4 regions of the Klebsiella sp. HN106 genome follow, and region 2 is predicted to be linked to each of the others. Evidence: predicted binding sites of a transcription regulator. Region 2 holds the regulator's gene; each other region holds the start of a gene.
What was found. The regulator PurR, encoded in region 2, represses purine synthesis genes. The targets are predictions, from matches to a motif close to CANGCAAACGTTTGCNTG.
Positions count from the first base shown of each region.

Region 1: a site for PurR is predicted at 5,738-5,755, ahead of pyrD (quinone-dependent dihydroorotate dehydrogenase). Genes of this name have one in related genera too.
Region 3: a site for PurR is predicted at 5,693-5,710, ahead of pyrC (dihydroorotase). Genes of this name have one in related genera too.
Region 4: a site for PurR is predicted at 4,433-4,450, ahead of ACSIPU_RS14980 (nucleobase:cation symporter-2 family protein). Genes of this name have one in related genera too.

Region 1 covers NZ_JBLURD010000002.1:17,862-25,637, forward strand. Annotated here, with positions in the region: gene ACSIPU_RS06660 (ABC transporter ATP-binding protein) at 1-598, opposite strand, end outside; gene rlmKL (bifunctional 23S rRNA (guanine(2069)-N(7))-methyltransferase RlmK/23S rRNA (guanine(2445)-N(2))-methyltransferase RlmL) at 611-2,716, opposite strand; gene ACSIPU_RS06670 (YcbX family protein) at 2,815-3,924, shown strand; gene zapC (cell division protein ZapC) at 3,921-4,463, opposite strand; gene pyrD (quinone-dependent dihydroorotate dehydrogenase) at 4,632-5,642, opposite strand; gene ssuE (NADPH-dependent FMN reductase) at 5,890-6,465, shown strand; gene ssuC (aliphatic sulfonate ABC transporter permease SsuC) at 6,520-7,311, shown strand; gene ssuB (aliphatic sulfonates ABC transporter ATP-binding protein) at 7,308-7,776, shown strand, end outside.
Region 2 covers NZ_JBLURD010000001.1:684,919-692,694, reverse strand. Annotated here, with positions in the region: gene punC (purine nucleoside transporter PunC) at 1-994, opposite strand, end outside; gene punR (DNA-binding transcriptional activator PunR) at 1,107-2,018, shown strand; gene purR (HTH-type transcriptional repressor PurR) at 2,037-3,062, opposite strand; gene ACSIPU_RS03255 (cytochrome bd-I oxidase subunit CydH) at 3,359-3,448, shown strand; gene ACSIPU_RS03250 (MFS transporter) at 3,619-4,785, shown strand; gene sodB (superoxide dismutase [Fe]) at 4,842-5,423, opposite strand; gene ACSIPU_RS03240 (C40 family peptidase) at 5,735-6,589, opposite strand; gene grxD (monothiol glutaredoxin 4) at 6,929-7,276, shown strand; gene rnt (ribonuclease T) at 7,327-7,776, opposite strand, start outside.
Region 3 covers NZ_JBLURD010000009.1:60,243-68,018, forward strand. Annotated here, with positions in the region: gene murJ (murein biosynthesis integral membrane protein MurJ) at 1-520, opposite strand, end outside; gene ACSIPU_RS19820 (Gfo/Idh/MocA family protein) at 633-1,556, opposite strand; gene ACSIPU_RS19825 (YceH family protein) at 1,559-2,206, opposite strand; gene rimJ (ribosomal protein S5-alanine N-acetyltransferase) at 2,216-2,800, opposite strand; gene mdtH (multidrug efflux MFS transporter MdtH) at 3,030-4,238, shown strand; gene grxB (glutaredoxin 2) at 4,304-4,951, shown strand; gene ACSIPU_RS19845 (lipoprotein) at 5,087-5,647, shown strand; gene pyrC (dihydroorotase) at 5,771-6,817, shown strand; gene dinI (DNA damage-inducible protein I) at 6,890-7,135, shown strand; gene bssS (biofilm formation regulator BssS) at 7,422-7,676, shown strand.
Region 4 covers NZ_JBLURD010000005.1:151,018-158,793, forward strand. Annotated here, with positions in the region: gene ACSIPU_RS14965 (MIP/aquaporin family protein) at 410-1,261, shown strand; gene glpK (glycerol kinase GlpK) at 1,283-2,794, shown strand; gene gltS (sodium/glutamate symporter) at 3,013-4,215, opposite strand; gene ACSIPU_RS14980 (nucleobase:cation symporter-2 family protein) at 4,502-5,893, shown strand; gene ACSIPU_RS14985 (AsmA family protein) at 6,039-7,754, shown strand.

The DNA of each region.
Region 1 (7,776 bases), on a different contig from region 2:
TCAGGAAACCTTCCAGCCAGTCGATGGTTTCAATATCGAGGTGGTTGGTCGGTTCATCGAGCAGCAGCACCCGCGGCCCGCTGACCAGCGCGCGACCGAGGGCCGCTTTACGCAGCCAGCCGCCGGAGAGCGATGATAGCTCGGCGTTAGGATCCAGATTCAACTGTTCCAGCACTTCATTAATACGACTGTCGAGCTGCCACAGCCCTAAATTGTCCAGCTGTTCCTGCAGACGCGCCAGCTCATTGAGATTCTTGTCGCTCGGATCGGTCATCACCAGCTGCGAAACATCGTGATAACCCTTAAGGTATGCTGCTTGCTCAGCAATCCCTTCCGCCACAAAGTCATACACGGTTCCGGTGACGTCACGCGGCGGATCCTGCTGCAAACGCGCCACAACCAGATCCAGCTCATAGATAATGCGCCCATCATCAAGACCTTGTTCTCGGTTGAGGATCTTCATCAGGGTCGATTTACCCGCGCCGTTGCGCCCCACCAGGCAGACACGTTCGTTATCTTCGATATGCAGTTCAGCATTATCCAGCAGCGGCGCATCGCTGAAAGAGAGCCAGGCGCCGTGCATACTAATTAAAGACATTCTTTATTCCTTTCAGGCTGCGGTAATCAGCCAGCAGTTGTGAATCTGACGGTTGCGGGCAAAGTCCTGAGACAGCGTTTTTTGCGTAATCTCCTGTGCCTTCAGGCCCAGCTGCGCCAGCCCGTCATGATCCATACGGAAACCGCGTTTGTTGTTTGAGAACATAATCGTGCCGCCTTTACGCAGCAGACGTTTTAAATCGGTCATCAGGCGCAAATGGTCGCGCTGAACGTCAAAGGCGTCATCCATACGCTTCGAGTTGGAGAAGGTGGGCGGATCGATAAAGATCAGGTCGAACTGTTCGGTCGTCTCCCGCAGCCAGCCCAGCACATCGGCCTGCATCAGGCGATGCGCGCGACCGGTTAAACCATTGAGGCGCAGGTTACGCTCAGCCCATTCGAGGTAGGTACGCGACATATCAACCGTGGTCGTGGATCGCGCGCCGCCAAGGCCGGCGTGAACGCTGGCGCTGCCGGTATAGGAGAACAGATTGAGGAAGTCTTTACCTTTACTCATCTGCCCCAGCATGCGGCGAGCGATACGGTGGTCGAGGAACAGCCCGGTATCCAGATAGTCGGTCAGATTAACCCACAGACGCGCGTTATACTCCTGCACCTCAATGAATTCACCTTTTTCGCCCATTTTCTGGTACTGATTTTTACCTTTCTGCCGCTCGCGGGTTTTCAACACCAGCTTATTCGGCGCAATCCCAAGCACGGCAATGGTGGCAGCAATAATATCGAACAGACGCTGACGGGCTTTATGCGCGTCAACGGTTTTCGGCGGCGCATACTCCTGCACCACAACCCAATCGGCGTAACGGTCAATAGCGACGTTGTATTCCGGGAGGTCGGCATCATACAGGCGATAGCATTCAATACCCTCCTGGCGCGCCCACTTCTCATATTTTTTCAGGTTTTTACGCAGGCGGTTGGCGAAATCTTCCGCCAGCATCGCGGTTTTGCCGCCTTCGTTTTCCGCAAGGTGGTAATTCTTCTGTACACAGTCGAGCGGGCCGTTTTTCGCTTTGAACTGCTTATCGGCGCGCAGCTGCAGGCAGCTCAGCAGATCCGGCGAGGCGCTAAACAGCGACAGGTTCCAGCCGCCAAACTGGTTTTTCATAATCCGCCCCAGCAGGCTATGCAGGGCAATCAGCGCCGGCTCGCTCTCCAGACGCTCGCCGTATGGAGGGTTGCTAATCACTGTCCCGTAAGGGCCCTTCGGCAACGGGTTGCTCAGCTGGGCGACATCTTTCACTTCGAAGGTAACCAGCTCGCCAATACCGGCACGGCGGGCGTTACGCTGCGCGCGTTCGATAACCCGGGCGTCAACGTCGGAACCGTAAAAGCGCGACTCATACGCCGCCAGCCCCTGACGGGCGCGGGTTTGCGCTTCGGACTTCACCTCTTTCCAGATAGCATCATCATGCTGCGCCCAGCCGCCGAAACCCCAATGGCCGCGGTGTAAACCCGGCGCCCGATCGGTCGCCAGCATCGCCGCTTCAATCAACAGCGTACCGGAACCGCACATGGGATCGAGCAGCGGCGTACCGGTAGCCCAGCCGGAACGCATCACTATCGCCGCGGCCAGGTTTTCTTTGATTGGCGCCATACCGGTACCGTCGCGGTAGCCGCGCAGGTGCAGGCCCTCGCCGCTGAGATCCAGAGATATATGAGCGGTCTCTTTATTCAACCAGACGTTAATGCGCAGATCGGGGTTTTCGCGATCGACGTTGGGACGCGGCAAATTCTTACGCGTAAAGCTGTCGACGATGGCATCTTTAACCTTCAGCGCCCCATACTGGCTGTTGCGGATCTCTTCGTTCAGCCCGCTAAAATGCACGGCAAAAGTGGCATCCTGGCTGAAAATCTCCGTCCATGGAATGGCCTGCACGCCAAGATACAGATCCAGGTCGCTGTATACGCTGCACTGCCCCAGCGGCAGCATAATCCGCGAAGCCAGTCGGCTCCACATCAGGCTTTGATACAACAGTCGCGTATCTCCCTGAAAATGGACCCCGCCCTGGACCAACTGGCAGTCCACCGCGCCCAGCCCTTCCAGTTCAGTTTTTAACAGCTCTTCCAGCCCACGAGCCGTACTGGCAAACAGAGAATTCATATCGTCACTTTTACTAAAAGAAAATTGGTGCGCATTATAGCCAATATGCGCCCCATGTCATAAAGTTAAAGGCTTATTTTTAAAGCCAGGGGCAGCGTATGGTAACCCTTTCGCGACTTTTTATTCATCCCGTCAAATCGATGCGGGGAATTGGCCTGAGCCACGCTTATGCAGACATCAGCGGGCTGGCCTTCGATCGTATATTTATGGTGACGGAAACCGATGGCACCTTTATCACCGCTCGTCAGTTCCCGCAAATGGTCAAGTTTACTCCCGCGCCGCTCCATGATGGTCTGCATCTGACCGCTCCGGACGGCAGTAGCGCGATCGTGCGCTTCAGCGATTTCTCCGTGCAGCAGGAGCCGACCGAAGTCTGGGGCAACCATTTTACCGCCCTGATTGCCCCGGCCGGGGTGAACCAGTGGCTAAGCGGTTTTTTCAACCGCAGCGTTCAGCTGCGCTGGCTGGGGCCAGAGCTTAGCCGTCGGGTAAAACGTCACGATGCCGTCCCCCTCTCCTTTGCCGACGGCTTTCCCTATCTGCTGGCCAATGAGGCCTCGCTGCGGGACCTGCAAAATCGCTGTCCGGCCAGCGTAAGCATAGAACAATTTCGCCCGAATCTGCTGGTGACCGGCGCGGCCGCCTGGGAGGAAGATACCTGGAAAGTGGTGCGTATTGGCGAGGTCGTTTTTGATGTCGCGAAACCCTGCAGCCGCTGCGTGTTGACAACCGTCAGCGCGGAACGTGGGCAAAAGCACCCTGGCGGTGAGCCATTAACCACCCTACAGGGATTCCGCACGGCGCTGGATAATGGCGATGTTGATTTTGGCCAGAATTTGATCGCGCGAAATAGCGGCACGATCCGCGTCGGCGATGAGTTAGAAGTGCTGGCCCGCGGCCCGGCGAAGGCCTACGGCGCCGGGGAAAGCGACAATTCGCTGGCGCCTGAGACTCAGCAGAACGCAACGGTGGAAATTGAGTGGCAGGGACTGAGCTTTACCGGTAATAATCAGCAGATCTTGCTGGAGCAGCTGGAACAGCAGGGAATTCGCATTCCTTACTCCTGCCGGGCAGGGATTTGCGGCAGCTGTCGCATCCGTCTGGAAGAAGGGGAAGTCAGCGCGCTGAAGAAAAATGCGGTCGCCGCCGATGGCACCATTTTGTGCTGCAGCTGCGTACCGAAAACCGCGGTAAGGCTGGCGCCTTAAACCGCCTGGCCCAGGCTGTAGCTGGCGACGGCGGTCGCTGGCTGCAGTCGGTCGTTCATAATTTTAATCACGTCCCCCAACTGCATCACTCGCCCCGCAAGCGTCAGTCCCGGCTGCGCTAGCAGGCACAGCGCAGCGTTTTCGCCGGGCTCAACCACCAGCAGATTAACCTGCTGACCGGTATCGCTCAGCCATGCGCTAGCGGCATCACCGGTACCGGGCTGCCAGCTCTGTTGATGAGTAGTGAAATGCCAGCTTTTCGGCATCTGCGGCTTAAGGAAACGAATGGCGACCAGCGCATTGAGCACTAATTCAGCGCGCTGTTCTTTGGATAATTCAAGGTCGCGGCATTTTTCTTCAAATGAAAAATAGAGTGCGGCGTCATCAACGCAAAATCCGGAAGGGGCGAAGGCATCTGGCGTCAGCATCCGGCGGGGAAAACGGGATCGGAATAACATACCATTAGCCAGATCGAGCATCATGCGGTCATGCTCTTCATCGTAATACCAGCGCCAGTTATCGTCAGGTTTAATCCGCATTTCTACCCCCGTCCTCTTTCACATCCATCTGCAATAAACAGCAAAACTGCTACAGAATATTTCAAAAATTAAGAAAAGACTAAAATGTCTAAATAAGCAACAATGAAGGAATATAAAACAACCAGGGCTATAAATAAAGCCCTGGTGGAGTATCAGAAGGGGAAAAGATTAGATATGGGTAACAATTTCTTTAATCAGCGGCGGACCTTTAAAAATAAATCCGGAATAAATCTGCACCAGAGTCGCACCGGCGGCTATCTTTTCACGAGCGGCAATCACTGAGTCAATACCGCCGACTCCGATAATTGGCAGACGACCATTTAATTCCTCAGATAGCATACGGATGATTTCGGTACTTTTCAGCTGCAGCGGACGCCCGCTAAGCCCACCGGTTTCATCGCAATGTTTCATTCCCTGCACCAGTGAACGATCCAAAGTGGTATTGGTGGCAATGACCCCATCAATATTATGTCGGACTAAACTGTCCGCAACCTGGATCAATTCCTCGACGGAAAGATCCGGAGCGATCTTTACTGCCAGTGGAACATATTTTTGATGTTTTTCCTGGAGTTCGCGCTGCTTATTTTTAATACCAGAGAGCAGATCGTCGAGAGCTTCTCCGTATTGTAACGTACGCAAGCCCGGGGTATTCGGCGAGGAGATATTAATGGCGATATATCCGGCGTAAGCGTAGATTTTTTCCATACAAATCAGGTAATCATCTTTGCCTTGCTCTACCGGGGTATCTTTATTCTTACCGATATTAATCCCCAGAATGCCGTCAAAATGCGCTTTTTTTACGTTCTCTACCAGGTTATCCACGCCATGGTTATTAAAGCCCATGCGGTTGATCAAACCTTCGGCATCAACCAGGCGGAAGATCCTTGGCTTATCGTTGCCCGGCTGCGGACGAGGCGTTACGGTACCAATTTCAATGGAACCAAAGCCCATTGCGCCAAGGGCATCGATGCATTCGCCGTTTTTGTCCAGCCCGGCGGCCAGGCCCAGCGGGTTCTTGAATGTGAGTCCCATGCAGGTCACCGGCTTAGCCGGCACCTTCTGGCGAACCAACATTTCCAGCGGGGTACCCGAAACACGGCGTAATTGTTGAAAAGTGACTTCATGAGCGCGCTCAGGATCGAGCTGAAAAAGGGCTTTACGAACGAAGGGGTAGTACATGAACTCTCCTGGATTCCCGGTGTGCAAACCGGGGGCGTATTATGTGCGATCCACCCCGGAAAGGGAATTGACCTACGACAAAAAATCTTATCTCCGACGCAAACGTTTACTTTTCCCCCTTCGTTATGCGCTTTCTGACAATCCAACGCCGGATAAATCATTTAGGGAAAGATAAGCGCTCTGTCACACTGCGGCTAAATGTTATCAATTATAGATAAATGAAAATATTTGGTTATAAGGAGAGAATATGCGAGTCATAACACTTGCGGGTAGCCCGCGTTACCCTTCCCGCTCCAGCGCACTCCTGGAATACGCCAGAGAGACCCTCTCCGCGGCGGATATCGAGGTTTGCCACTGGCACCTGCAGAATTTTGCCCCGGAAGACCTGCTCTATGCTCGCTTCGATAACCCCGCTCTTCACGCGCTTAATGAACAGCTTGCCGGCGCGGACGGGCTGATTATTGCCACGCCGGTCTATAAGGCTTCTTTTTCAGGCGCACTCAAGACGCTGCTTGATCTGCTGCCGGAACGCGCGCTGGAAGGCAAAATCGTTCTGCCGCTGGCTACCGGCGGGACCATCGCGCATATGCTGGCGGTGGATTACGCCTTAAAACCGGTACTCAATGCGCTGAAAGCTCAGGAGATCCTCCACGGCGTTTTTGCTGACGATAGCCAGGTCACGGATTATCAGCATAAACCGCAGTTTACGCCGAATCTGCAGGGTCGCCTCGACCTGGCGCTGGAAACTTTCTGGCAGGCGCTGCATCGCCCCAGCAGCCGCGCGCCGGCGCTGAAAACCTTACAGCGGGTTGAGCACGTTTAACGACCAGCGTATTACCCTTAACAGGGCAATACGCTAGCGAATAAGGAATACTCCATGGCGACGCTTTCGCAAAAATTTCTCATCCGCATAGCTCCCTGGCTTTTACCGGTGGGCAGCGTGATTATTTGGCAATTCGCCTCCTCCATCGGCTGGCTTTCCACCCGGATTTTACCGTCGCCGGAAGGCATTCTCAAAGCCTTCTGGACGCTCTCCGCCAGCGGCGAACTATGGCAGCATCTGGCCATTAGCTCGTGGCGGGCACTTATTGGTTTCAGTATTGGTGGCTCCATTGGTCTGGTTCTCGGGCTTATCAGCGGCCTCTCGCGCTGGGGAGAACGCCTGCTGGATACCTCTATTCAGATGCTACGTAACGTGCCGCACCTCGCCCTGATTCCACTGGTCATTTTATGGTTTGGCATTGATGAAAGCGCCAAAATTTTCCTCGTGGCGCTGGGGACGATGTTCCCGATTTATATCAACACCTGGCACGGCATCCGCAACATTGACCGAGGACTGGTAGAGATGGCTCGCAGCTATGGCTTATCGGGCTTTGCGCTGTTCCGTCACGTGATCCTGCCCGGCGCCCTGCCCTCAATTATGGTCGGTATCCGCTTTGCGCTCGGCCTGATGTGGTTAACGCTGATTGTTGCGGAAACCATTTCTGCTAACGCCGGTATTGGCTATCTGGCAATGAACGCTCGCGAATTTCTGCAGACCGATGTCGTAGTCGTCGCCATTATTCTTTACGCTATTCTCGGCAAACTGGCCGATTTCAGCGCACAGCTCCTTGAACGCGTCTGGCTGCGCTGGAATCCGGCTTATCACCTTCAGGAGGCCAGCGCATGACAACCGCGCGTCTTAATCCCGGAATTCCGCTGCTGTTAAACGGCGTAAGCAAGCGTTACGGCAGCAAGACGATTCTGAATGAACTCGATCTGCATATCCCCACCGGGCAATTCGTCGCGGTGGTCGGTCGCAGCGGCGGCGGTAAAAGTACGCTGCTGCGGCTGCTGGCTGGGCTGGAAAAGCCCAACGGCGGCCAGCTGCTGGCGGGCTCGACGCCGCTGGCACAAATCCAGGACGATACCCGGATGATGTTCCAGGATGCCCGCCTGCTGCCGTGGAAAACGGTGATCGACAACGTCGGACTGGGGCTGAAAGGCCAGTGGCGTGAGGCGGCGCTTAATGCCCTGGCGAGCGTTGGCCTTGAAGACCGCGCCGGTGAATGGCCTGCAGCGCTTTCCGGCGGGCAAAAGCAGCGCGTAGCGCTGGCGCGTGCGTTAATTCATCGTCCTGGATTATTGCTGCTTG
Region 2 (7,776 bases):
GGCCTGTCGCCTCAGGGAAGGGCTTCAATGCCTGGGCGACGACGATAGGATAGATACCGCCATTCACCACTGCCATGGCGCAGAACGGAATCATTAATCCCACCAGGGTTGCATTTTCCCGCAGGCCAACCAGCCAGGTGGCGGCCACGCTGACGGCGAAGATCGCCAGCAGCCACGGCAGAATTTGCTGGCCCTGCCATTTTTGCAGCGCCGCCCGGCAGCCGTAGCCACCTACCAGAAACGCGATGGTTTGCGGAACATAGCTCAGGCCGATAACGGTCGGGCCGTAGCCCATCTCGTGAAGGATAAACGGCGACCCCGTCAGCCAGGCAAAGAAGCTGGCGGAACAGGCGGCATAGATCAGCACGTTGCCGCTATATTCCCGCGAACGCAGCAGGGCGAGGAACGTAAGCTTCTGCTGGGCGCTGACGATCCTTTTTTTCGCCGCCTTCAGGCGCAGGGCTGGCAGCATTAACAGCAGGGTAATGGCGAACAGAACGGCAAAAATAGCCTGCCATTCAAAATGAACCAGTAACCAGCTGCCGAGCAGCGGCGCCAGCGCAGGCGATAATCCCACCAGGGGCATAATGGCGGCGAAAATGCGGTTGGTTTTTTGAGCAGGATAATAATCGGTCACCATAGCCTGCCAGGTCACCGCGGCGGCGCAAACCCCCAGAGCCTGGATAAAACGCAGCGCCAGCATCAGCGTAGCATCGCGGACCCAAAGCATGCCCAGACAGCCGATGGCAAAGATGGCCAGTCCGCTCAACAGCACCGGTTTACGGCCGTAACGATCGGAGATGGGCCCCCAGAAAAGCTGGCCCAGCGCAAAGCCCGCGAGAAACAGACTCAGGCTGGCGCTGATCGACGCCGCTGAGGTATGCAGATCTTGCTGCATGGCCGCAAAAGCCGGCAGGTACATATCGGTGGCCAGAAAGCCCAGAACGCTGAGTCCGGCCAGCCAGACTAAAAATCCTTTCCCAGGTTGTTGCATATCATTCTCTTTTTAGTGATGCAGGTACGATGGCGCAGAGTGTAGGGAGTGCATTCAGGCTTGTGAAACGCTAATATTTGTCAGGTGAATTCAAAAATTTTGCAGGCAGAAAATGTGGTCTGAATACTCGCTTGAAGTTGTCGATGCTGTCGCCCGCAACGGCAGCTTTAGCGCCGCTGCGCAGGAATTGCACCGCGTCCCTTCGGCCGTCAGCTATACCGTGCGTCAGCTGGAAGAGTGGCTGGCGGTGCCGCTATTTGAACGCCGCCATCGGGATGTCGAGCTAACCCCTGCCGGCGTTTGGTTTTTGCAGGAAGGGCGATCTGTTATCAAAAAAATGCAGATCACCCGCCAGCAGTGTCAGCAGATAGCCAACGGCTGGCGCGGACAGCTCTCTATCGCGGTGGATAATATCGTTAAGCCAACGCGTATGCGGCAGATGATCGTTGATTTCTATCGTCACTTTGATGACGTTGAGCTGATTGTTTTTCAGGAGGTGTTCAACGGCGTCTGGGATGCGCTGGCCGACGGTCGCGTGGAGCTGGCGATCGGCGCAACGCGCTCAATTCCGGTCGGGGGCCGCTACGCCTTTCGTGATATGGGAATGCTGAGCTGGGACTGCGTCGTCGCAAGCCACCATCCGCTGGCCAAAATGACGGGACCTTTAAGCGATGACGTCCTGCGCAACTGGCCATCGCTGGTCAGAGAGGATACTTCACGCTCGCTGCCGAAGCGGACCACCTGGCTGCTCGATAACCAGAAGAGGGTGGTTGTGCCGGACTGGGATGCCTCTGAAACCTGTCTCTCCGCGGGGCTGTGCGTCGGGATGGTGCCCGGGCATTTAGCAAAGCCGTGGCTCGATAGCGGTGAATGGACGGCGCTGGAGCTGGAGAACCCATTCCCGGATGCTGCCTGCTGTCTGACGTGGCAGCAAAGCGATGCCTCTCCGGCCCTGTTATGGCTGCTGGATTATCTTGGCGATAGCGAAACGCTGAATCGGGAGTGGCTGCGGGCGCCGGAATAACCGACGCCGCAGGAAAGGTTAACGGCGGTAATCGACAAACGGGCCGTCGGCCACAGAGCGGCGCTCGACCAGACGCGGATGGACTTCAATCGACTGCGAGACTTCGCGCTTATTGACGATGCGATCCAGCAGCATATTAAAGGCCGCTTCGCCCAGAGAGTCTTTAGGCTGATGGATGGTGGTCAGCGCCGGGCTGAAGTAGCGGGCGTTGCGCACGTTATCATAACCGATCAGCGAAATATCCTGCGGCACGCGCAGCCCCATTTCATCCGCCGCGCAGATGGCGCCCATGGCCATAATATCGCCGCCGCAGAAAATAGCCGTCGGGCGAGGATGCTGGTTGAGAATTTGCTGCATGGCGCGATAGCCGGACTCCGGTTCAAAATCGCCCTGGACAATCCAGTTTTCCGGAACGCCGATCTGCGCTTCTTCCATGGCTTTCATAAAGCCTGCCAGCCGGCCCGCACCGGTGTTACGCTCCAGTGGGCCTGGGATCACGCCGATATCGCGGTGGCCGCGTTCAACCAGGTAGCGTCCGGCAATATAGCCGCCTTCGAAGGCGTTATCGACGACCGAATCAGTAAAGTCGGCTTTTGCCTCGCCCCAGTCCATGACCACCATCGGGATGTGGCGATACTCTTCCAGCATGCTTAAAACTGATTCCGGATACTCGGAGCACATCACCAGCAGGCCATCAACGCGCTTCTGCGCCATCATTGACAGATAGGCGCGCTGTTTCTCCGGGTCGTTCCAGGCGTTGCCGAGGATAAGGGTATAGCCCTTCTGGAAGCAGTTTTTCTCGACTGCTTCGATAATCTCGGCGAAATAAGCCGCTTCGCTGCTGGTCGCCAGCAGACCAATAGACTTGGTGTGATTGACCTTCAGGCTGCGAGCAACGGCGCTGGGGGAGTAATGCAGCTCCTTAATGGCCGCCCATACCGCATTGCGCGTCTCTTCCGCTACGAATCGGGTTTTGTTAATTACATGTGATACTGTTGTAGTGGAAACGTTTGCGCGTTTCGCTACATCTTTAATAGTTGCCATTACTTCTCACTCCAGACCTTGACCTGATCGTCTGTTTATCGGTACGTAAACGATTGCCTGTACACACCCTGGCGCCAAAATGGATCATGGCATCACGTCGGGAAAACGACACAGAACGACAGGAAGGGGTCAATGGCCGATACGCTTTCAAATTAGCGTGGGATTTTGTCCGATCTTGGGGCAAAGGGGAAGAGCAAAAATGTGCATCACTCTAAATCTCGGAAGATTTTTACGCTATTCTGTGTAAAAATGAGCAAGCTCACTTTTCATGTGGGGATAATCAGGGGGAAAAATTGATGGATACAAATTTAAAGTTTTCGCTGACGACAACGATTATTGTTCTGGGTTTGATTGTTGCCGCAGGTTTGACTGCAGTACTGCACTAATTCTTTACTGAGAGGGAGGGGCCGCTCTCCCTTTACCCCCCCGCCTATTATTATCAATTTCGCAAAAATCTTTTGCCATTTCGTTTACTTTTGTTTTTCTGTGATTGATGTCATGCTTTTGACTTCTGAATAAGATGCCGTCGCTGAAGGCGGCCTGATGGAGTTCCTGCATGAAAATCAACTTTCCCCTGCTCGCACTGGCGATCGGCGCCTTTGGTATCGGCACGACCGAGTTCTCCCCGATGGGACTATTACCGGTTATTGCTAAAGGCGTGGATGTGTCCATTCCGGCGGCGGGAATGCTCATTAGCGCTTATGCCATCGGCGTGATGGTCGGTGCGCCGTTAATGACCCTGCTGCTCTCCCACCGCGCGCGCAGAAATGCGCTAATCTTTCTGATGGCCATTTTTACCCTCGGTAATGTGCTCTCTTCAATTGCCCCGGATTACACTACGCTGCTGCTGTCGCGCATTATTACCAGCCTCAACCACGGCGCCTTCTTCGGTCTCGGCTCGGTGGTGGCGGCGAGCGTGGTGCCTAAACATAAGCAGGCCAGCGCGGTAGCAACGATGTTTATGGGGCTGACGATCGCCAATATCGGCGGCGTTCCTGCGGCAACCTGGCTGGGCGAAACTATCGGCTGGCGAATGTCGTTTCTGGCAACGGCGGGGCTGGGCGTTGTAGCGATGATCGGCCTGTGGCTGTCGCTACCGAAGGGCAGCGCCGGCGAACGTCCGGACGTGAAGCAGGAACTTGCGGTGCTGATGCGTCCGCAGGTGCTGTCGGCGCTATTGACCACCGTGTTGGGCGCCGGGGCGATGTTCACGCTTTATACCTATATCTCCCCGGTTCTGCATACCATCACCCACGCTTCACCGCTGTTTGTGACCGCCATGCTGGTGCTGATTGGCGTCGGTTTCTCGCTGGGTAACTATCTCGGCGGTAAGTTTGCCGACCGTTCCGTTACCGCAACGCTGAAGGGCTTTCTTCTGCTGCTGATGGTCATTATGCTGGCGATCCCGCTGCTGGCTCAGTCGCAGGTGGGAGCGGCGATAAGTATGGTTGTCTGGGGGGCGGCGACGTTTGCGGTGGTACCGCCTTTGCAGATGCGCGTGATGCGCGTCGCTCATGAGGCGCCGGGGCTGTCTTCATCGGTTAATATCGGGGCCTTCAATCTTGGTAACGCGCTGGGCGCGGCGGCGGGCGGCGCGGTTATATCCGGCGGCCTGGGATATGCGTTCGTACCGGTGATGGGAGCGATTATCGCGGGCGTAGCGCTACTGCTGGTGCTGTTCAGCGGGCGGGCGCAACCGGAAGAGGCGTTTGCTAACCATTAAGTTCACGTGAAGTGAAATAATAACCGCAGAAGCAGCAATGCTTCTGCGGTTGGCTTTTATGCTGCCAGATTAGCGGCAACAAACTTCCAGTTTACCAGCGCCCAGAAGTGTTCCAGATAGTTCGGACGGGCGTTACGGTAGTCGATGTAATACGCATGTTCCCAGACATCCACGGTCAGCAGCGGGGTAGCGTCGCTGGTCAGCGGCGTACCGGCGTTGCTGGTAGAGACGATGGCCAGGCTACCGTCGGCATTTTTCACCAGCCAGGTCCAGCCTGCGCCGAAATTTTTTGCCGCCGCGTCGGTGAATTTGGCCTTGAAATCCGCGAAGCTGCCGAAGGATTTAGCGATAGCCGCCGCCAGTTCGCCTTCCGGTTCGCCACCGGCGTTTGGTGCCAGGCAGTTCCAGTAGAAGGTGTGGTTCCAGACCTGCGCGGCGTTGTTGAAGACGCCGCCATCGGAAGAACGCACGATCTCTTCCAGGGTTTTGCCTTCAAACGCGGTGCCTTTGATCAGGTTGTTAAGGTTAGTCACATAGGCCTGGTGGTGCTTACCGTAGTGGTATTCCAGGGTTTCCGCTGAAATGTGCGGCGCCAGGGCGTCTTTTGCATATGGTAATGCAGGTAATTCGAACGACATTGCTACTCTCCTTTTTATCGTTATACCCTTCATAATCCCAGCGGCATCTGTATTAACTGCCTGCACTTACCCCGGTCATGTACTGTTGTTCGCTCCCGGGATGCGCTGAGCTGCCGCAAGACTCGGCTTATGCCTCGCCCCTTTGAGGCCTGCGCAAGCGCGGTTCAAAACGGCAGGGCGTTCTGTGATGCTGCTGCAATTATTCTGGGTCTGGTGCGCGCAATAACCCTGTATTGCGCAAGGTAATAGTAGCAAATTAAAAGATGTGGCAAAAGAGAGAGTTACCCTGTCGCCGCAGCGACAAGGCACATTTAGCGAATGGTTTTCGGCGTCATAACGCGACGCGCGCCGACGTAGTGGCGTACCCAGTAATCGTCGCTTAAAGAGGTAATCTGTATATCGCGACCGGTGCGCGGAGACTGGATAAACTTGCCGTTGCCGACGTATACCCCGACGTGATCTGCCGTCCCGCGCCCGCGGGTGCGGAAGAAGACGAGATCCCCGCTTTGCAGCTCGCCGCGATCCACTGGACGAGCGTCGCGCAGGTGATACATCTCATTGGCAGTGCGCGGAATATGAATTTTAACCAGGTCTTTATAGGCGTAATAGACCAGACCACTGCAATCAAATCCGGTGCGCGGAGAGGTCCCGCCCCAGCGATAAGGTTTGCCAATCTGATCCATCAACTTTGACATCGCGGTGCTTTGCGCTTTTTGTACCCGCGCTTTATGCGCATCGGCGATAGTCAGCTGCGGCTCGTCGGCAATGGGTTTGCAGCGGGTTTTATAGCCTTTACGCGCCACGCACTTTTTCTGCAGGCTCGCCGCGGCCAGCTTGCTTTCCGCAATCGACCTTGTCGAGCTGGCGCACAGCTTTTTGTAGCCCTTGCGCAGGACGCATTTTTTGGTGGCGCTGGCGGTCTGGCGTGAAGCGGTTGTTTTGCTGCGGCTGGCGGTCGGTGTTTTTTTGCTGGAGGTTTTGGCGGTGGTTTTGCTTTTGGAACTGGCTGCTTTTTTCTTACGCTCTGCGGTAGTGCCTTTAGCCGGATGCGCTTTGGGCGTGGCCGAAGCGTGCGTATGCCCGGAAGCATGCGCCAGCGGCGTAAGTGAAATAGATGTGAAAAGTAATGCACAGAGCGAAATCGCGATTTTGTTAAGACGCGCCACTGAGCAATCCCCTGATTAAATTACAGACATATACCTATGCCTGACGATGAATGACAAAACGCATCGATTCTAAAGCATAAAATCGTGGAAAGTTAATACTCTTTTGTATCTAAAGTCTCGTTTGGTTAACATTTGCAAAAAAATGCGTCTCCCGGCGGGCTCGCCGCATGAAAAACGCGCAATGCGTTGCTGCGTATAGCAATAAAATGATATTTTTGAGGCAACTTTTGCCTACAGAAGATAAAATGTAGCAAGTGAAAAAAATGTTATTATCGGTCCTGCGTTCAGGGCGCTACAATGACAAATTACTGCCGTAGAGAAGTTTAAGGAAGCACGACAATGAGCACGACTTTAGAAAAAATCCAACGTCAAATCGCTGAAAACCCGATCCTGCTGTATATGAAAGGGTCTCCGAAGCTGCCAAGCTGCGGTTTCTCCGCTCAGGCCGTTCAGGCGCTCTCTGCCTGTGGCGAACGTTTTGCCTACGTCGATATCCTGCAAAACCCGGACATCCGCGCGGAGCTGCCTAAATACGCTAACTGGCCAACCTTCCCGCAGCTGTGGGTAGACGGTGAGCTGGTCGGCGGCTGTGACATCGTGATTGAAATGTATCAGCGCGGCGAACTGCAGCAGCTGATCAAAGAAACGGCCGCTAAGTCCAAAACTGACGAGCCGAAAGCAGAGTAATTTTGCTTTAAATAAAAAAGCGACTTCCCGTGAAGTCGCTTTTTTTTCATTTATTCTTCGGCCACAGGTAAGGGCCAGCCGCCAAGACGCTTCCAGCGGTTGACGATTTCGCAGAATAGCTGCGCCGTTTGTTCGGTATCGTAAAGCGCAGAGTGGGCCTGAGTCCCGTCAAATGCCATTCCGGCGGCGATACAGGCTTTCGACAATACCGTTTGGCCAAGCGCAAGACCGCTCAGGGCCGCGGTATCGAAGGTGACGAACGGATGGAATGGATTACGTTTCAGCCCCGCACGTTCTGCCGCCGCCATGGTAAAGCTATGGTCGAAGGTGGCGTTATGCGCGACCATAATAGCGCGGCTGCAGTCGCTCTCTTTCATGCCCTTGCGGATCATTTTAAAAATCGCGTGCAGCGCATCGTATTCGCTCACCGCGCCGCGCTCGGGATCGTTGGGGTTAATACCGTTAAAAGCCAGAGCTTCGGGCTGCAGGTTAGCGCCCTC
Region 3 (7,776 bases), on a different contig from region 2:
AACCAATCATGCTGACGTTCAGGAAAGTCGGAGCAAAAGCAGGCACCGAAAAGCGGTTCCAGGTATTCAGGATGGCGCCCACGAGTGAAGCCAGGGAGATCAGCAGAATATAGGGAAAAGTGATGCGCAAGAGCTGAGTGGTCAGGGCGAACTTTTCGGGCGTATTGGCAAATCCCGGCGCGGTGATGGTGATCACCCACGGTGCCGCCAGCATACCAGCGATGGTCACCAGCGCCAGCACCAGCGTCAGCAAGCCCGAAACATAGGCGACGAAAACCCGGGTCGCATCTTCACCCTGCTTGCTTTTATATTCCGCCAGAATCGGCACAAAAGCCTGTGAGAACGCGCCCTCAGCAAAAATACGCCGTAATAGATTCGGAAGTTTGAAAGCAACGAAGAAGGCGTCGGTGGCCATCCCTGCGCCAAAAATACGCGCCACAATCGCATCGCGCGCAAAACCCAGCACGCGCGAAAACATGGTCATCGAACTGACGGCCGCCAGTGATTTTAAAAGATTCATTAACGTGTTATTCCACAACCCCGGAGTAAAACGCCCGCTCAGGCGGGCGCTGGAAAGTGGCGATAGTCTACCGGGTTCATAATGAATTACTACTGCCAGTTGTTACAACGGGTTATTCGCTCATTGCTTCGCGCCAGAGTTTCTCCACGATACGCTGAGCAAGCAGCGCCTGTTCGCCGGAGGTTTCAGGAACCGTCTGATTTTGCACGCATTCGATAAAATGCCGGGCGCAGCCGGTGAATCCTCGTTGCTCAAGGGTGGTCTGCCAGCCGGGGACCGGACGCTGGATCACGCCGCGCCCCCGCTCCTCCTGCCACTCCCGCATATCACGGACTTCATATAATCCACCGTCGGTTACCGCCTGCACCCACTCCCGCTGGCTTCCAGCGCGGCGGTGCATACTGGTGGTCATTTGGATCATCCCGCAGCTGAAATGATGTTCAGCATAAAGCATTTCACCCTGGGCCGTCGTGAGCAGCGTACCGCCGTTTAAACGGGCTTTATCGCCCGCCAGCCATAGTGCGGTGTCGACGACATGCAGATAGTCATCCAGCAGCGTAAAGCGCAGATCGTGGCCCACGCTGTCGCTACGGTGTTTATCCATCCGCAGCGAAGCCGCGTTACCGAGCTGAGCTTTAAGTTCGCGATAGAGAGGGGAGAAGCGGCGATTAAATCCGACCATAAGAGTAAGACGGCGGCGGGCCGCCAGCTCAACCAACGTCTCCGCATCGCTAAGCTTGTCGGCCAGCGGTTTATCAACGCAGACATGAACTCCGGCATTGAGTAACCGACTAACCACTTCATAATGTGAAACCGTTGAAGTATGGACGAATACAGCATCACACTGCGCCGCCAGCTGTTCCAGAGTATCCGCATAGGGGATACGCCACGTTTCACAGATGCGCAGCGCTTTCTCTTTTCCCGGCGACCACGCCGCCTGTAGCGTCCAGCCATCCGCTGCTCCCAGCACCGGCAGCCAGCCCTTTTGCGCAATGCTACCTAAACCAACGACGCCGATGCGTAGTTTCGCCGACATGCTTAATCTCCTGAATGAGGCAGCAGTGAATCCAGACGCGCTTTAAGTTCAGCGACGTCCGCTTCCAGCGCCTCAACGCGGGCCTGGAGATCGTCACCCGCCGGCGAAACGGCTTCAACGGCGGTAATCAGCGAATCCATATCATCGCAGAACAGGTGCATATAGCGGCTTTCACGCTTCCCGGGTTCCCGCGGCAGACGTGCAACATAGGGGCCGTCGTCTCGCGTAGCCAAATTTTCGAGGACGTTTTCCACCTCTGCCATATCGCTGAATTCATGCATTCTCTGCGCCCGCCCGCGCAGTTCTCCGGGCGTCTGCGCCCCGCGCAGCAGCAACGTGGTAATAATTGCCACTTCCGCTGGAGTTAATTTCAGGTCGCCAAATTCAGAGTTGCAGAAGCGCTGTTCATATTTGGTCACCCGATTGCCGAAACCGCTTACCGTACGCAAAAAATGACGCTTAACTAACGTATCGAGGAGCTCCTGCACGTCATTTTCGCTGAGCGACATCACCGGTTCACGGTTCGTTTTCTGATTACAGGCGGTCACCACCGCGTTGACCGACAGGGGGTACTGCTCCGGCGTGGTGACCTGCTTTTCCAGCAGACAGCCAATGACTCGCGCCTCATGCGCGGTTAACTGATATTTCATGATGTCTCCTTAGCGACCCGGGGTCCAGTCCGGTGTCGTCAACGCCGTCAGTACGTGATCGCGCCACTGCCCATCAATGAGCAGGTAATCTTTGGCGTAACCCTCTTTTTCAAAACCCAGACGCGCCAGCAAATCACCGCTACGCTGATTATGCGGCATATAGTTTGCCATTATGCGATGGATATGTTGCGTGCGCTGCATATAGCGAATTGCCGACGTCAGCGCTTCAAACATTAGCCCCTGCCCTTGCCATTTCTCTCCGATAGAGTAACCGAGATAGCAGGCATGAAACGATCCGCGCACCACGTTCGAAAAATTCGCCACGCCGATAATCTCTTTTTCTTCAGGGTCCAGCAGCGCAAAATAGAATGCCGAACCCTGCTTGTGAAACTCCGAAATCATCGATAAACGCGCCTGCCAGCCGGAAGGATAACAGTGGCTGTCGTCGCGCACTGGTTCCCAGGGTTTTAAGAACCCTTTATTTTCCGCGTAGTAATCGGCCAGACGCCAGGCGTCACGATCGTGTACCAGCCGCACCACCAGCCGATCCGTCGTCAAACGCACCTTCGGTACGTTACTGCGATAGCCAAACATTCCCCTCTCCTGTTCCCCTGACGCAATACTTGCTGACTTTACTATACCTGTCCTGCAGGGATGTGTGAAAACAGCAACATACCATTTTCTGCACCATCTCTGCTTTTCGATGAATAGCCTCTATCGTTCTTGCATTTTGATAAAAAAATATTGTCGCGAGTTAGCTGGGAAAATAGCCATTAACCCCGCAAAATATCAGAGCTTATTCTTATTTTTCCCGGGAGGGGAAATGTCCCGCGTATCGCAGGCAAGGAGCCTGGGTAAATATTTCCTGTTAGTTGATAACATGCTGGTCGTACTCGGCTTTTTCGTCGTGTTCCCGCTCATCTCTATTCGCTTTGTCGATCAGATGGGGTGGGCCGCGCTAATGGTCGGCATTGCGCTCGGGCTGCGTCAACTGGTGCAGCAAGGTTTAGGGATATTCGGCGGTGCGATTGCCGACCGTTTTGGCGCCAAACCGATGATCGTCACCGGCATGCTGATGCGAGCTGCCGGTTTCGCCGCGATGGCCGTCGCCCATGAACCATGGGTCCTGTGGTTATCCTGCATACTCTCCGGTCTCGGCGGCACGCTGTTCGATCCCCCGCGGGCGGCGTTGGTGGTTAAGCTGGTTCGCCCACACCAGCGCGGGCGTTTCTTCTCCATTCTGATGATGCAGGACAGCGCCGGGGCGGTGATCGGCGCGCTGCTGGGTAGCTGGCTGCTGCAGTATGATTTTCGTCTGGTGTGCAGCGCTGGAGCGGCCCTGTTTATCGCCTGCGCGGCGTTCAATGCCTGGTATCTCCCGGCCTGGAAGCTGTCAACGGTTAAAACGCCGGTTCGTGAAGGGCTGGGCCGCGTGCTGCGTGACAAACGATTTGTCACCTACGTCTTGACGCTAACCGGATATTACATGCTGGCAGTACAGGTCATGTTAATGCTGCCGATTATGGTTAACGATATTGCGGGTTCTCCGGCGGCGGTAAAATGGATGTATGCCATCGAAGCCACCATTTCACTGACGCTGCTTTATCCGATTGCCCGCTGGAGTGAAAAACGGTTTCGCCTTGAGCATCGGCTGATGGCCGGACTGCTGATTATGACGCTGGCAATGATGCCGATTGGCCTGAGCAGCAATCTGCAGCAGCTGTTTACGCTGATCTGCGTGTTTTATATCGGGTCCATCATCGCCGAGCCTGCGCGCGAGACGCTTGGCGCTTCGCTGGCGGATGCCAGAGCGCGCGGCAGCTATATGGGCTTTAGCCGTCTGGGATTAGCCTTCGGCGGCGCTTTCGGCTACGCAGGCGGCGGCTGGCTGTTCGATGCCGGTAAGGCCACGGGTCAGCCGGAGCTGCCGTGGCTGATGCTGGGCGCGATCGGTCTTGCGACGTTTGTTGCTCTGTGGTGGCAGTTCAGTCCAAAACGTTCAACGTCCGGTATGCTCGAGCCGCGCACCTGATTTGCCGGACCGTCGTTTCTCCTCCATACTGAATTGAGGAAGTTCAGCAACAATGGAGGAGAAACGTGAAGTTATATATCTACGATCACTGCCCGTTCTGCCTGAAAGCCCGCATGATTTTCGGCCTGAAAAATATCCCTGTCGAACTGATCACGCTCCTGAACGATGATGAATCAACCCCAACCCGCATGATCGGCCAGAAAATGGCGCCCATCCTGCAAAAAGACGATAGTCGCTATATGCCAGAAAGCATGGATATCGTGCACTATGTCGATAAACTTGATGGAAAACCGCTACTGACCGGAGCGCGTAACCCGGCTATTGAAACCTGGCTGCGCAAGGTCAACGTCTACGCGAATCGTCTGTTGATCCCGCGTTTCGCCAAATCCGCATTTGATGAATTCTCAACCCCAGAGGCGCGCGCTTATTTTGTGAATAAGAAGGAAGCGGCTATCGGTAGCTTTGCCGATCACCTCGCCCATTCTACCGGTCTGGTTAAGAACATCAGCGACGATCTGCGCGCGTTGGATAAACTTATCGTCCAGCCAAACGCCGTCAACGGGGAGCTGTCTGAAGATGATATTCATCTCTTCCCACTCCTGCGGAATCTGACGCTGGTTGCCGGGGTGAACTGGCCGAGCCGCGTGGCCGCCTATCGCGACAATATGGCTAAACAGACGCAAATCAATCTGCTTTCCTCAATGGCTATTTAAGCTCAGGGCAGCGGAAGGTAGTGTCCTTCGCTGCCTCCCCCCGCTTTTTAAGTCTTTTCCGCTAGCACCTCCTGCGCTGGCGGGTCATGCTGCTTTGTGTCAGGATGAACCCATGGCATGACATTAAGGAATCCAATGAAAAAGATGTTTATCGCGGCCGCGCTTATCGTCAGCGGCCTGCTGAGCGGCTGTAATCAGCTTACGCAATATTCCGTGAGTGAGCAGGAGATCAACCAGGCGCTGCAGAAACGTAACCACTTCGCCAAGGATATTGGCCTGCCCGGCGTTGCGGATGCTCATATTGAACTGCAAAACCTGACCAGCGCGATTGGTCGTGAAGAACCCAATAAAGTGACGCTAAGCGGCGTTGCTAATTTAGATCTGAATTCACTATTCGGGAACCAGAAAGCGACCATTGACCTGAAGCTAAAAGCGCTGCCGACCTTCAACAAAGAGAAAGGCGCCATTTTCCTGCAGGAGATGGAGGTGGTGGACGCAAAGGTTCAACCTGAAAAACTGCAGTCCGTGGTACAGACGCTCATTCCTTACCTTAATCAGTCGCTGCGTAGCTACTTCAATCAGCAGCCTGCCTACGTCCTGCGCGAAGACGCCAGCGCGGGCGAAGCGTTGGCGAAAAAGTATGCTAAAGGGATTGAGGTTAAGCCGGGTGAGATTATTATCCCGTTCACTAACTAACGGTTCGGGCGCAGAAGCGCCCGTTTTTTTACGGAAGTTGATGCAAAGGAAAACGTTTACGCTTATCCTTAGTGCCCGGCAAAAACAGCCCTGATGACTGACCCTATTTAGCCGGAGCCTTCCATGACAGCACAATCCCAGGTATTGAAAATCCGCCGCCCTGACGACTGGCATATCCATCTGCGCGATGACGATATGTTAAAAACCGTCGTGCCTTACACCAGTGAATTTTATGGCCGGGCGATCGTGATGCCGAATCTGGTACCCCCTGTCACCACCGTCGAAGCCGCCCTTGCCTATCGCCAGCGCATCATAGCGGCAATTCCGGCGGGCCACGATTTTACGCCGCTGATGACCTGTTATCTGACGGATACGCTCGACCCTGCTGAGCTGGAACGCGGATTCAACGAGGGCGTTTTCACCGCCGCCAAACTTTATCCGGCCAATGCGACCACCAACTCCAGCCACGGCGTCACCAGCACTGATGCAATCATGCCGGTACTGGAGCGCATGGAAAAGCTGGGAATGCCCCTGCTGGTGCACGGTGAGGTCACTCACGCGGACATCGATATTTTTGACAGAGAAGCGCGGTTTATTGAAACCGTCATGGAGCCGCTGCGTCGGCGCCTGCCGGGTCTGAAAGTGGTGTTCGAACACATCACCACCAAAGATGCCGCTGAATACGTACGCGACGGCAATGAGCTGCTGGCGGCGACCATCACCCCGCAGCACCTGATGTTTAACCGCAATCATATGCTGGTTGGCGGCGTGCGTCCCCATCTATATTGCCTGCCGATCCTTAAACGCAATATTCACCAGCAGGCGCTGCGCGAACTGGTGGCCAGCGGTTTTGACCGCGCCTTCCTCGGTACTGATTCCGCTCCGCATGCCCGCCATCGTAAGGAAGCCAGCTGCGGATGTGCAGGCTGTTTTAACGCCCCGACCGCCCTGGGCAGCTACGCAACGGTGTTCGAGGAGATGAACGCCCTGCAGCACTTTGAAGCCTTTTGTTCGCTTAACGGCCCCCGCTTCTACGGTCTGCCGGTCAATGAAGGCTACGTTGAGCTGGTGCGCGAAGAGAGCCTGGTGGTAGAGAGTATCGCTCTGCCTGGCGACGCGCTGGTGCCGTTCCTGGCAGGAGAAACCGTGCGCTGGAGCATGAAGAAATAAATACCTCTCCCCCTGTTGTAAATGCGACAACCATACTGTATAAATAAACAGTACATTACACAGGGGGCAATTATGCGTATTGAAGTCTCTATCGCCAAATCGACAGCCTTACCCAACGGCGCTTTAGATGCGCTGAACAATGAACTCTCCCGCCGTATCGAACAGCAGTTCCCCTCGACGTCAAGCCAGGTGACGGTTCGCTACGCGGCTAATAACAATCTGTCGGTTATCGGCGGCCTGAAAGAAGACAAAGACCGGATTAGCGAAATCCTGCAAGAAACCTGGGAAAGCGCTGACGACTGGTTTGTCCGCGACTAGTCAATTAAATTTGCTCCCTCATTGTGCAACTTTTTGCCGGGTCGCCCCGGCTTTTTTATTTTTTTGATACTCAGACTCTCCCCTATTGCTTTTGCTTAGCGCCTTCAAAAATAACGTATAACTGAATTGTGTTTGCGTAAAAAATCAGCAATCAGCAGCGTATGTATCTCTTTTTCATTTAATTTCTCGAGTTTATTCTTGACTGCTGATATAATTAACTTGCTTCAAAAAACACGCATTAAACCTCGAGAACTGTTGTCTTTTAACATATGAATAAGGGGTTATGATGGAAAAGAATAATGAAGTCATCCAGACCCATCCCCTCGTTGGATGGGACATCAGCACCGTAGATAGTTACGATGCGCTGATGTTGCGCCTGCACTACCAAAACCCCGCTCAAGAAAGCAGTAGAGACGCAGAGATTGGCCAGACGCTATGGCTAACGACGGACGTCGCACGTCAGTTTATTTCTATTCTGGAAGCAGGTATTGCGAAGATTGAATCAGGCGAATACCAGGAAAATGAGTATCGAAGGCATTAAGATTTAGCAAAATGTCTTAATATTCACCTAACAGGCACCTTCGGGTGCCTGAACTATTTTCGGGCTTGTATATCAGCAGGTTGTTAATTACCCTGCTAAT
Region 4 (7,776 bases), on a different contig from region 2:
CGTCCGTTTCGTATACGCGTTGACGCCTTAACGAAAATTAGCGCACTACAGTGGTGATGTAGTCGATTGTATGAAGCCCCGCCGCCCCTGTCCAGCGACAACCCGCGTAGATTGCGGTTTGCAACACTTTTCAGTCTTTACCTGGTCCGTTCGCCGCTTTTACCCGGTACTTTTTCGTAATTGTTAATCACCTCGTTAAAAAAATGAGCGGTGAAACGCTCCCGCAAATGACCGAACACGCGTTTATGGCGCGAAAACGCTCATTTTCTTGACGAGGTACACACATTTGAATTTCGATATTTCTCGTTTTTGTTCGTTAACGATAAATTAACACTATGCCTACATGGCAGCGTGGTCGCCTGCGACCTTCACACATACAATAATCATCACTTCGCTTCAGGATTCGATTATGAGCCAAACATCAACACTAAAAGGCCAGTGCATCGCAGAGTTCCTCGGTACCGGGTTGTTGATCTTTTTCGGCGTTGGGTGCGTCGCTGCGCTTAAGGTCGCGGGAGCCAGCTTCGGTCAGTGGGAAATCAGCATCATCTGGGGTCTGGGCGTCGCCATGGCGATTTACCTGACCGCAGGGGTTTCCGGTGCGCACCTTAACCCGGCGGTGACCATCGCGCTGTGGCTGTTCGCCTGCTTTGACGGTCGTAAAGTTGTTCCTTTTATCATTGCGCAATTCGCTGGCGCCTTTTGCGCTGCGGCTTTAGTTTACGGGCTTTATTACAATCTTTTCTTCGATTTCGAACATACCCACAATATGGTGCGCGGTAGCGTCGAAAGTCTTGAGCTGGCGGGTATTTTCTCTACCTATCCAAACCCGCATATCAATTTTGTGCAGGCCTTCGCGGTAGAAATGGTGATTACCGCTATCCTGATGGGCGTCATTCTGGCGCTGACCGATGATGGCAACGGCGTGCCGCGCGGCCCGCTGGCGCCGCTGCTGATTGGTCTACTGATCGCCGTCATTGGCGCATCCATGGGCCCGCTGACCGGCTTCGCCATGAACCCGGCGCGTGATATCGGACCGAAAGCCTTCGCCTGGCTGGCAGGCTGGGGCAACGTCGCCTTCACCGGCGGTAAAGATATTCCTTATTTTCTGGTGCCGCTGTGTGCGCCAATCGTCGGTGCTGCGCTGGGCGCATTCTGCTACCGCAAGCTGATTGGCCGCCACCTGCCTTGCGACACCTGCGTCGTTGAAGAGAAAGAAGCCGCATCTCCCTCTACGACACAACACAAAGCTTCGCTGTAATCTGACTACGGGACTCATACTATGACCGACAAAAAATATATCGTAGCGCTCGACCAGGGCACCACCAGCTCCCGCGCCGTGGTAATGGATCACGATGCCAATATCGTCAGCGTCTCTCAGCGAGAATTCGAACAAATTTATCCGCGTCCAGGCTGGGTTGAGCACGACCCGATGGAAATCTGGGCATCGCAAAGCTCTACGCTGGTTGAAGTGCTGGCAAAGGCCGATATCAGTTCCGATGAAATCGCCGCGATCGGCATTACCAACCAGCGTGAAACCGCCATCGTGTGGGAGCGCGAAACCGGTAAGCCGATTTATAACGCCATCGTCTGGCAGTGCCGCCGTACCGCCGAGATCTGCGAACAGCTCAAGCGCGACGGCATGGAAGAGTACATCCGTAAGGCAACTGGCCTGGTGGTTGACCCCTACTTCTCCGGAACCAAAGTGAAGTGGATCCTTGACCACGTCGAAGGTGCGCGCGAGCGCGCAAAACGCGGCGAGCTGCTGTTCGGCACCGTAGACACCTGGCTTATCTGGAAAATGACCCAGGGACGCGTTCACGTTACCGACTACACCAACGCCTCGCGTACCATGCTGTTCAATATCCACGAACTGGACTGGGACGACAAAATGCTCGACGCGCTGGATATTCCGCGCGCCATGCTGCCGGAAGTGCGCAAATCTTCCGAAGTGTACGGCCAGACCAACATCGGCGGTAAGGGCGGCACGCGTATTCCGATCGCCGGCATCGCGGGCGACCAGCAGGCGGCGCTATTCGGCCAGCTGTGCGTTAAAGAGGGGATGGCGAAAAACACCTACGGCACCGGCTGCTTTATGCTGATGAATACCGGCGAGAAAGCGGTGGCATCAACGCACGGCCTGCTGACGACTATCGCCTGCGGCCCGCGCGGTGAAGTGAACTATGCGCTGGAAGGCGCGGTATTTATGGCGGGCGCCTCCATTCAGTGGCTGCGCGATGAGATGAAGCTGATTAGCGACGCGTTCGATTCCGAATATTTCGCCACCAAAGTGAAGGATACCAACGGCGTGTACGTGGTTCCGGCGTTTACCGGGCTCGGCGCGCCTTACTGGGACCCGTATGCCCGCGGGGCGATCTTCGGCCTGACCCGCGGCGTCAATTCCAACCATATTATTCGCGCCACGCTGGAATCGATCGCCTATCAGACCCGCGACGTGCTGGAAGCGATGCAGGCTGACTCCGGGATCCGTCTGCACGCCCTGCGCGTTGACGGCGGCGCGGTCGCCAACAACTTCCTGATGCAGTTCCAGTCCGATATTCTCGGCACCCGCGTAGAACGCCCGGAAGTCCGCGAAGTCACGGCGCTGGGCGCAGCCTATCTGGCCGGTCTGGCGGTGGGCTTCTGGCAGAATCTGGATGAGCTGCAGGAGAAAGCCGTGATCGAGCGCGAGTTCCGTCCGGGAATTGAAACCACCGAGCGTAACTATCGCTACAGCGGCTGGAAGAAGGCGGTAAAACGCGCGCTGGCGTGGGAAGAGCACGACGAAGCGTAAGATTGTTGAGGTATTCCCGGCTGGCGGCGTAAACGCCTTAGCCGGGATACAACCCGCAGACCGCACACCCCGTAGCCCGGCTAAGCGCAGCGCGAGCCGGCGAGAAGCCACGCCGAGTCATGAATCCCGGAGTATCCCCGGGTTGCGGCGTATACGCCTTACCTGGGCTACAGCCCGCAGACCGCATAATCCCGTAGCGCACCACCTCCGGGTTTTTATCAGCCAAATACCGGCAGCAGCAGATAGAGCTTAATCACCAGCGCGTTAACGATATCGATAAAGAACGCCCCCACCATCGGCACCACCAGAAACGCCATATGCGACGGACCGAAACGATCGGTAATCGCCTGCATATTGGCAATCGCCGTCGGCGTCGCGCCGAGGCCGAAACCACAGTGGCCGGCGGCCAGCACCGCGGCATCGTAGTTTTTACCCATCATTCGATAGGTCACAAATACCGCATACAGCGCCATTGCTATCGTCTGCACCGCCAGAATGGCAATCATCGGCAGCGCCAGCGACGCCAGCTCCCACAGCTTCAGGCTCATCAGGGCCATCGCCAGGAATAGCGACAAGCTGACGTTACCCAGCACCGACACCGCGCGGTCGAATACGCGGTACAGGCCAAGTGCTGACAGGCTATTGCTGAGGATAACGCCGATAAACAGCACGCAAACGAAGGTAGGCAGTTCGAATACGGTCCCCGCCAACAGTTGCGCAACGATCTTCCCTACCGTCAAACAGATGGCGATCAGCGCGATGCTCTCAATCAGCACCAGCGACGTGATCATGCGCCCCATATCCGGCTTTTCAAACGCGGTCGGCGCGAGCTGATCGTCCGGCGTGCCGTCCGGTGATGAAGAGTGTTTGACCAGATAGCGCGCCACCGGCCCGCCGATCAGGCCGCCAAGAACGAGACCGAAGGTTGCGCAAGCCATAGCCACTTCGGTGGCGTTGACAAAGCCATAGCGCTCAATAAACAGTTTACTCCACGCCGCGCCGGTACCGTGGCCGCCGGAAAGGGTAATCGAACCGGCCAGCAGCCCCATCAGCGGGTCGAGGCCCAGCAGCTTCGCCATGCCGATACCGAGGGCGTTTTGCAGCAGCAGCAGCCCCACCACCACGATCAGGAATGTCCCCACCACTTTGCCGCCAGAGCGCAGGCTGGCGAGGTTGGCATTCAGGCCGATAGTGGCGAAGAAAGCCAGCATCAGCGGGTCTTTCAGGCTCATATCGAAATCAATTTCGATATCCATGCTTTTCTTTAATACCAGCAGCGCCAGAGCGACCAGCAGACCGCCCGCCACGGGCTCAGGAATAGTGTATTTCTTCAGGAAAGGGACGGTTTGAACGAGTTTTCTACCTAGTAGCAACACTAATGTTGCGGCAACGAGCGTCGATAAGGTATCGAGATGAAACATAAAAAGAGCTCCTTATAGGCGCATGATCCATTCACACGCGACGAAATTCCCGGTGTCGATTGCTTCTCATCATGAGTAATCGGGAAGGGATTTTAAGCAGAAGTACGGAAAAAAGGACAGGAAAAGATATTTTGTAGGGATAATGATGCGATCAAGCATACAAAATGTTAATAAATATTTGACACCTATTCCCTGCATAAATATTTGCCGCTAAAGAGTGGCAAACGTTTGCTTTTGGTCTATAGTCCGATAAAATCCCCGCTTTGCCACCTTTGGGATTGTTGTGATGTCCGTTAACACCGCAGAATCAGAAAATGCGCAACCGGTTGCGCATAAGCAAACCAGCGAATTAATCTACCGCCTTGAAGACCGCCCGCCGCTACCGCAAACGCTGTTCGCCGCGTTCCAGCACCTGCTGGCGATGTTTGTCGCGGTTATCACTCCGGCGCTGTTAATTTGTCAGGCTCTGGGCCTCCCGGCTCAGGATACACAACACATCATCAGCATGTCCCTGTTCGCCTCCGGCGTGGCATCCATCATTCAAATTAAAGCCTGGGGCCCGGTGGGTTCTGGTCTGCTTTCGATTCAGGGCACCAGCTTTAACTTCGTCGCTCCGCTGATTATGGGCGGAACCGCGCTGAAAACCGGCGGCGCCGATGTTCCGACCATGATGGCCGCGCTGTTCGGCACCCTGATGCTGGCCAGCTGCACGGAGATGGTTCTCTCGCGCGTTCTGCATCTCGCCCGCCGCATAATCACTCCGCTGGTCTCCGGCGTGGTGGTAATGATTATCGGCCTGTCGCTGATTCAGGTTGGCCTGACCTCCATCGGCGGGGGCTATGCCGCCATGGCCGACCACACCTTCGGCGCGCCAAAAAACCTGCTGCTGGCGGGGATCGTGCTGGCGCTGATTATTATCCTTAACCGCCAGCGCAACCCGTATCTGCGCATCGCTTCGCTGGTTATCGCGATGGCGGCCGGATACCTGGCGGCATGGCTACTCGATATGCTGCCGACCAATACCGCACCGACGGAAAGCAGCCTGATTATGGTTCCCACGCCGCTGTACTACGGGCTGGGCATCGACTGGAATCTGCTGCTGCCGCTGATGCTGGTGTTTATGATTACCTCGCTGGAAACCATCGGCGATATCACCGCCACCTCTGACGTTTCCGAGCAGCCGGTTTCCGGCCCGCTATATATGAAGCGTCTGAAGGGCGGCGTGCTGGCCAACGGTCTGAACTCGTTTGTTTCGGCGGTATTCAACACCTTCCCGAACTCCTGCTTTGGCCAGAACAACGGCGTGATTCAGTTGACCGGCGTCGCCAGCCGCTATGTTGGTTTTGTGGTCGCGCTGATGCTGATCGTGCTCGGCCTGTTCCCAGCGGTGAGCGGCTTCGTGCAGCATATTCCTGAGCCGGTGCTTGGCGGCGCAACGCTGGTGATGTTCGGCACCATTGCCGCCTCCGGCGTGCGTATCGTCTCCCGCGAGCCGCTGAACCGCCGCGCGATCCTGATTATCGCCCTGTCGCTGGCCGTCGGCCTTGGCGTTTCCCAGCAGCCGCTGATCCTGCAGTTCGCCCCTGACTGGCTGAAGAATCTGCTCTCCTCCGGTATCGCCGCCGGCGGTATCACGGCGATTGTTCTGAATCTGATTTTCCCGCCAGAGAAAAACTGATCCTCTCTGATGCTCCGGCCGCGCAACGTCGGCCGGAGCGCAAACATCATCAACCTCACATCATCTCATTACACAATTCCTGTCTTGAGGATTGCGCATAATTCGGGCATAACAGCCTTATGTGCCTCGCTCAGGATCGAAGATCATGAAATTTCTCAGAAAGCTGATTCTCTGGCTGCTGATTGCTCTGCTGGTGGTGATTATTGCCGCTTATTTCCTGCTGCAAACCCAGTGGGGAGGGCGTCAGGCCAGCGCCTGGCTAAGCGACGGTACCGGCTGGAAGGTCTCTTTCAACAAAATGGACCATAATTTCTCTTCGCCACTGCACCTGCAGCTGCAAAACGTCACCCTCGGTCGCGACGGCAAACCCGCCACGCTGGTGGCGCAAACCGTGGATATCGGATTTAGCAGCCGCCAGTTTAGCGACCCGCTGCATGCTGACGAAATCATTCTCAGCGACGGTACGCTAAACTTCTCCCCTTCTTCCGCAGCGCTGCCGTTCGCCGCCGATCGTCTCCGGTTGCGCAATATGGCGTTCAACAGCCCGGAGAGCGACTGGGATCTGAGCGCGCAGCGCGTCACCGGCGGCGTCAGCCCGTGGGCGCCGGAAGCGGGTAATGTGCTGGGCAAGAAAACGCAAATTCAGATGAGCGCCGGGTCGATGACGCTCAACGGTATTGAAGCCAGCAACGTGCTGATTCAGGGGAATATCGATAACGGCGAAGTGACGCTCTCAACCCTCGGGGCGGACGTCGCTCGCGGCACGCTCACCGGCACGGCGAAACGCAGCGCCGACGGCGGCTGGCAGGTCGATAATTTGCGCCTCAACGAGATCCGTCTGCAAAGCGATAAATCACTCGCCGACTTTTTCACGCCGCTGACCACCCTGCCCTCGCTGCAGATTGGCCGCCTTGACGTGACCGACGCCAGCCTGCAGGGGCCTGACTGGGCGATCGCTGGCCTCGACCTTAATCTGCGCAACCTGACCCTGAGCCGCGGCGACTGGCAAAGCCAGGATGGCACGCTGTCGATGAACGCCAACGAGTTTATTTACGGTTCGCTGCACTTCCTCGACCCAATCCTTAACGCCGGATTCTCCCCGCAGGGTATCGCGCTGCGCCAGTTCACCTCACGCTGGGAGGGCGGGATGGTGCGCACGTCCGGCAACTGGCTGCGCGCCGACCATGCCCTGGTGCTGGACGACACCGCGTTCGCCGGACTGGAATATACGCTGCCGACCAACTGGAAGCAGCTATGGATGGCGCCGCTTCCCGAGTGGCTGCAAAGCCTGACGCTGAGAAAGTTCAGCGCCAGCCGCAACCTCATTATCGATGTTGAACCGGCGTTCCCGTGGCAAATCACCGCGCTCGACGGCTACGGCGGCGAGCTGCAGCTGGTGAAAAACCGCAGCTGGGGCGTATGGAACGGTAGCGCGACGCTGAACGCCGCCGCCGCGACCTTTAATCGTATTGATGTCCGCCGCCCGTCGCTGAAGCTGAGCGCCAATGCCTCAACGGTGAACGTTAACGAGCTCAGCGCCTTTACCGAGCGTGGGATCCTGCAAGCCACCGCGGCGGTGTCGCAGCTTCCGCAGCGTCAGGTCAATCTGAGCCTGAGCGGTCGCGGCGTGCCGCTAAATATTTTGCAGGCCTGGGGCTGGCCAGCGCTGCCGATATACGGCGATGGTAATCTCCAGCTAACGGCGACCGGCAGCGTGCTGCCAGATGCGCCGCTGAAGCCAACCGTTAACGGTCAGCTCAGCGCAGTCAATATGGAGAAACAGCAGGTAGCGCAGGTCATGCGCAACGGTGAAGTTACCAGCGCTCAGGCTCCTTCTGCTCCGATAATGTCTACCCCCTAGTTTCCCCTCACCCTAACCCTCT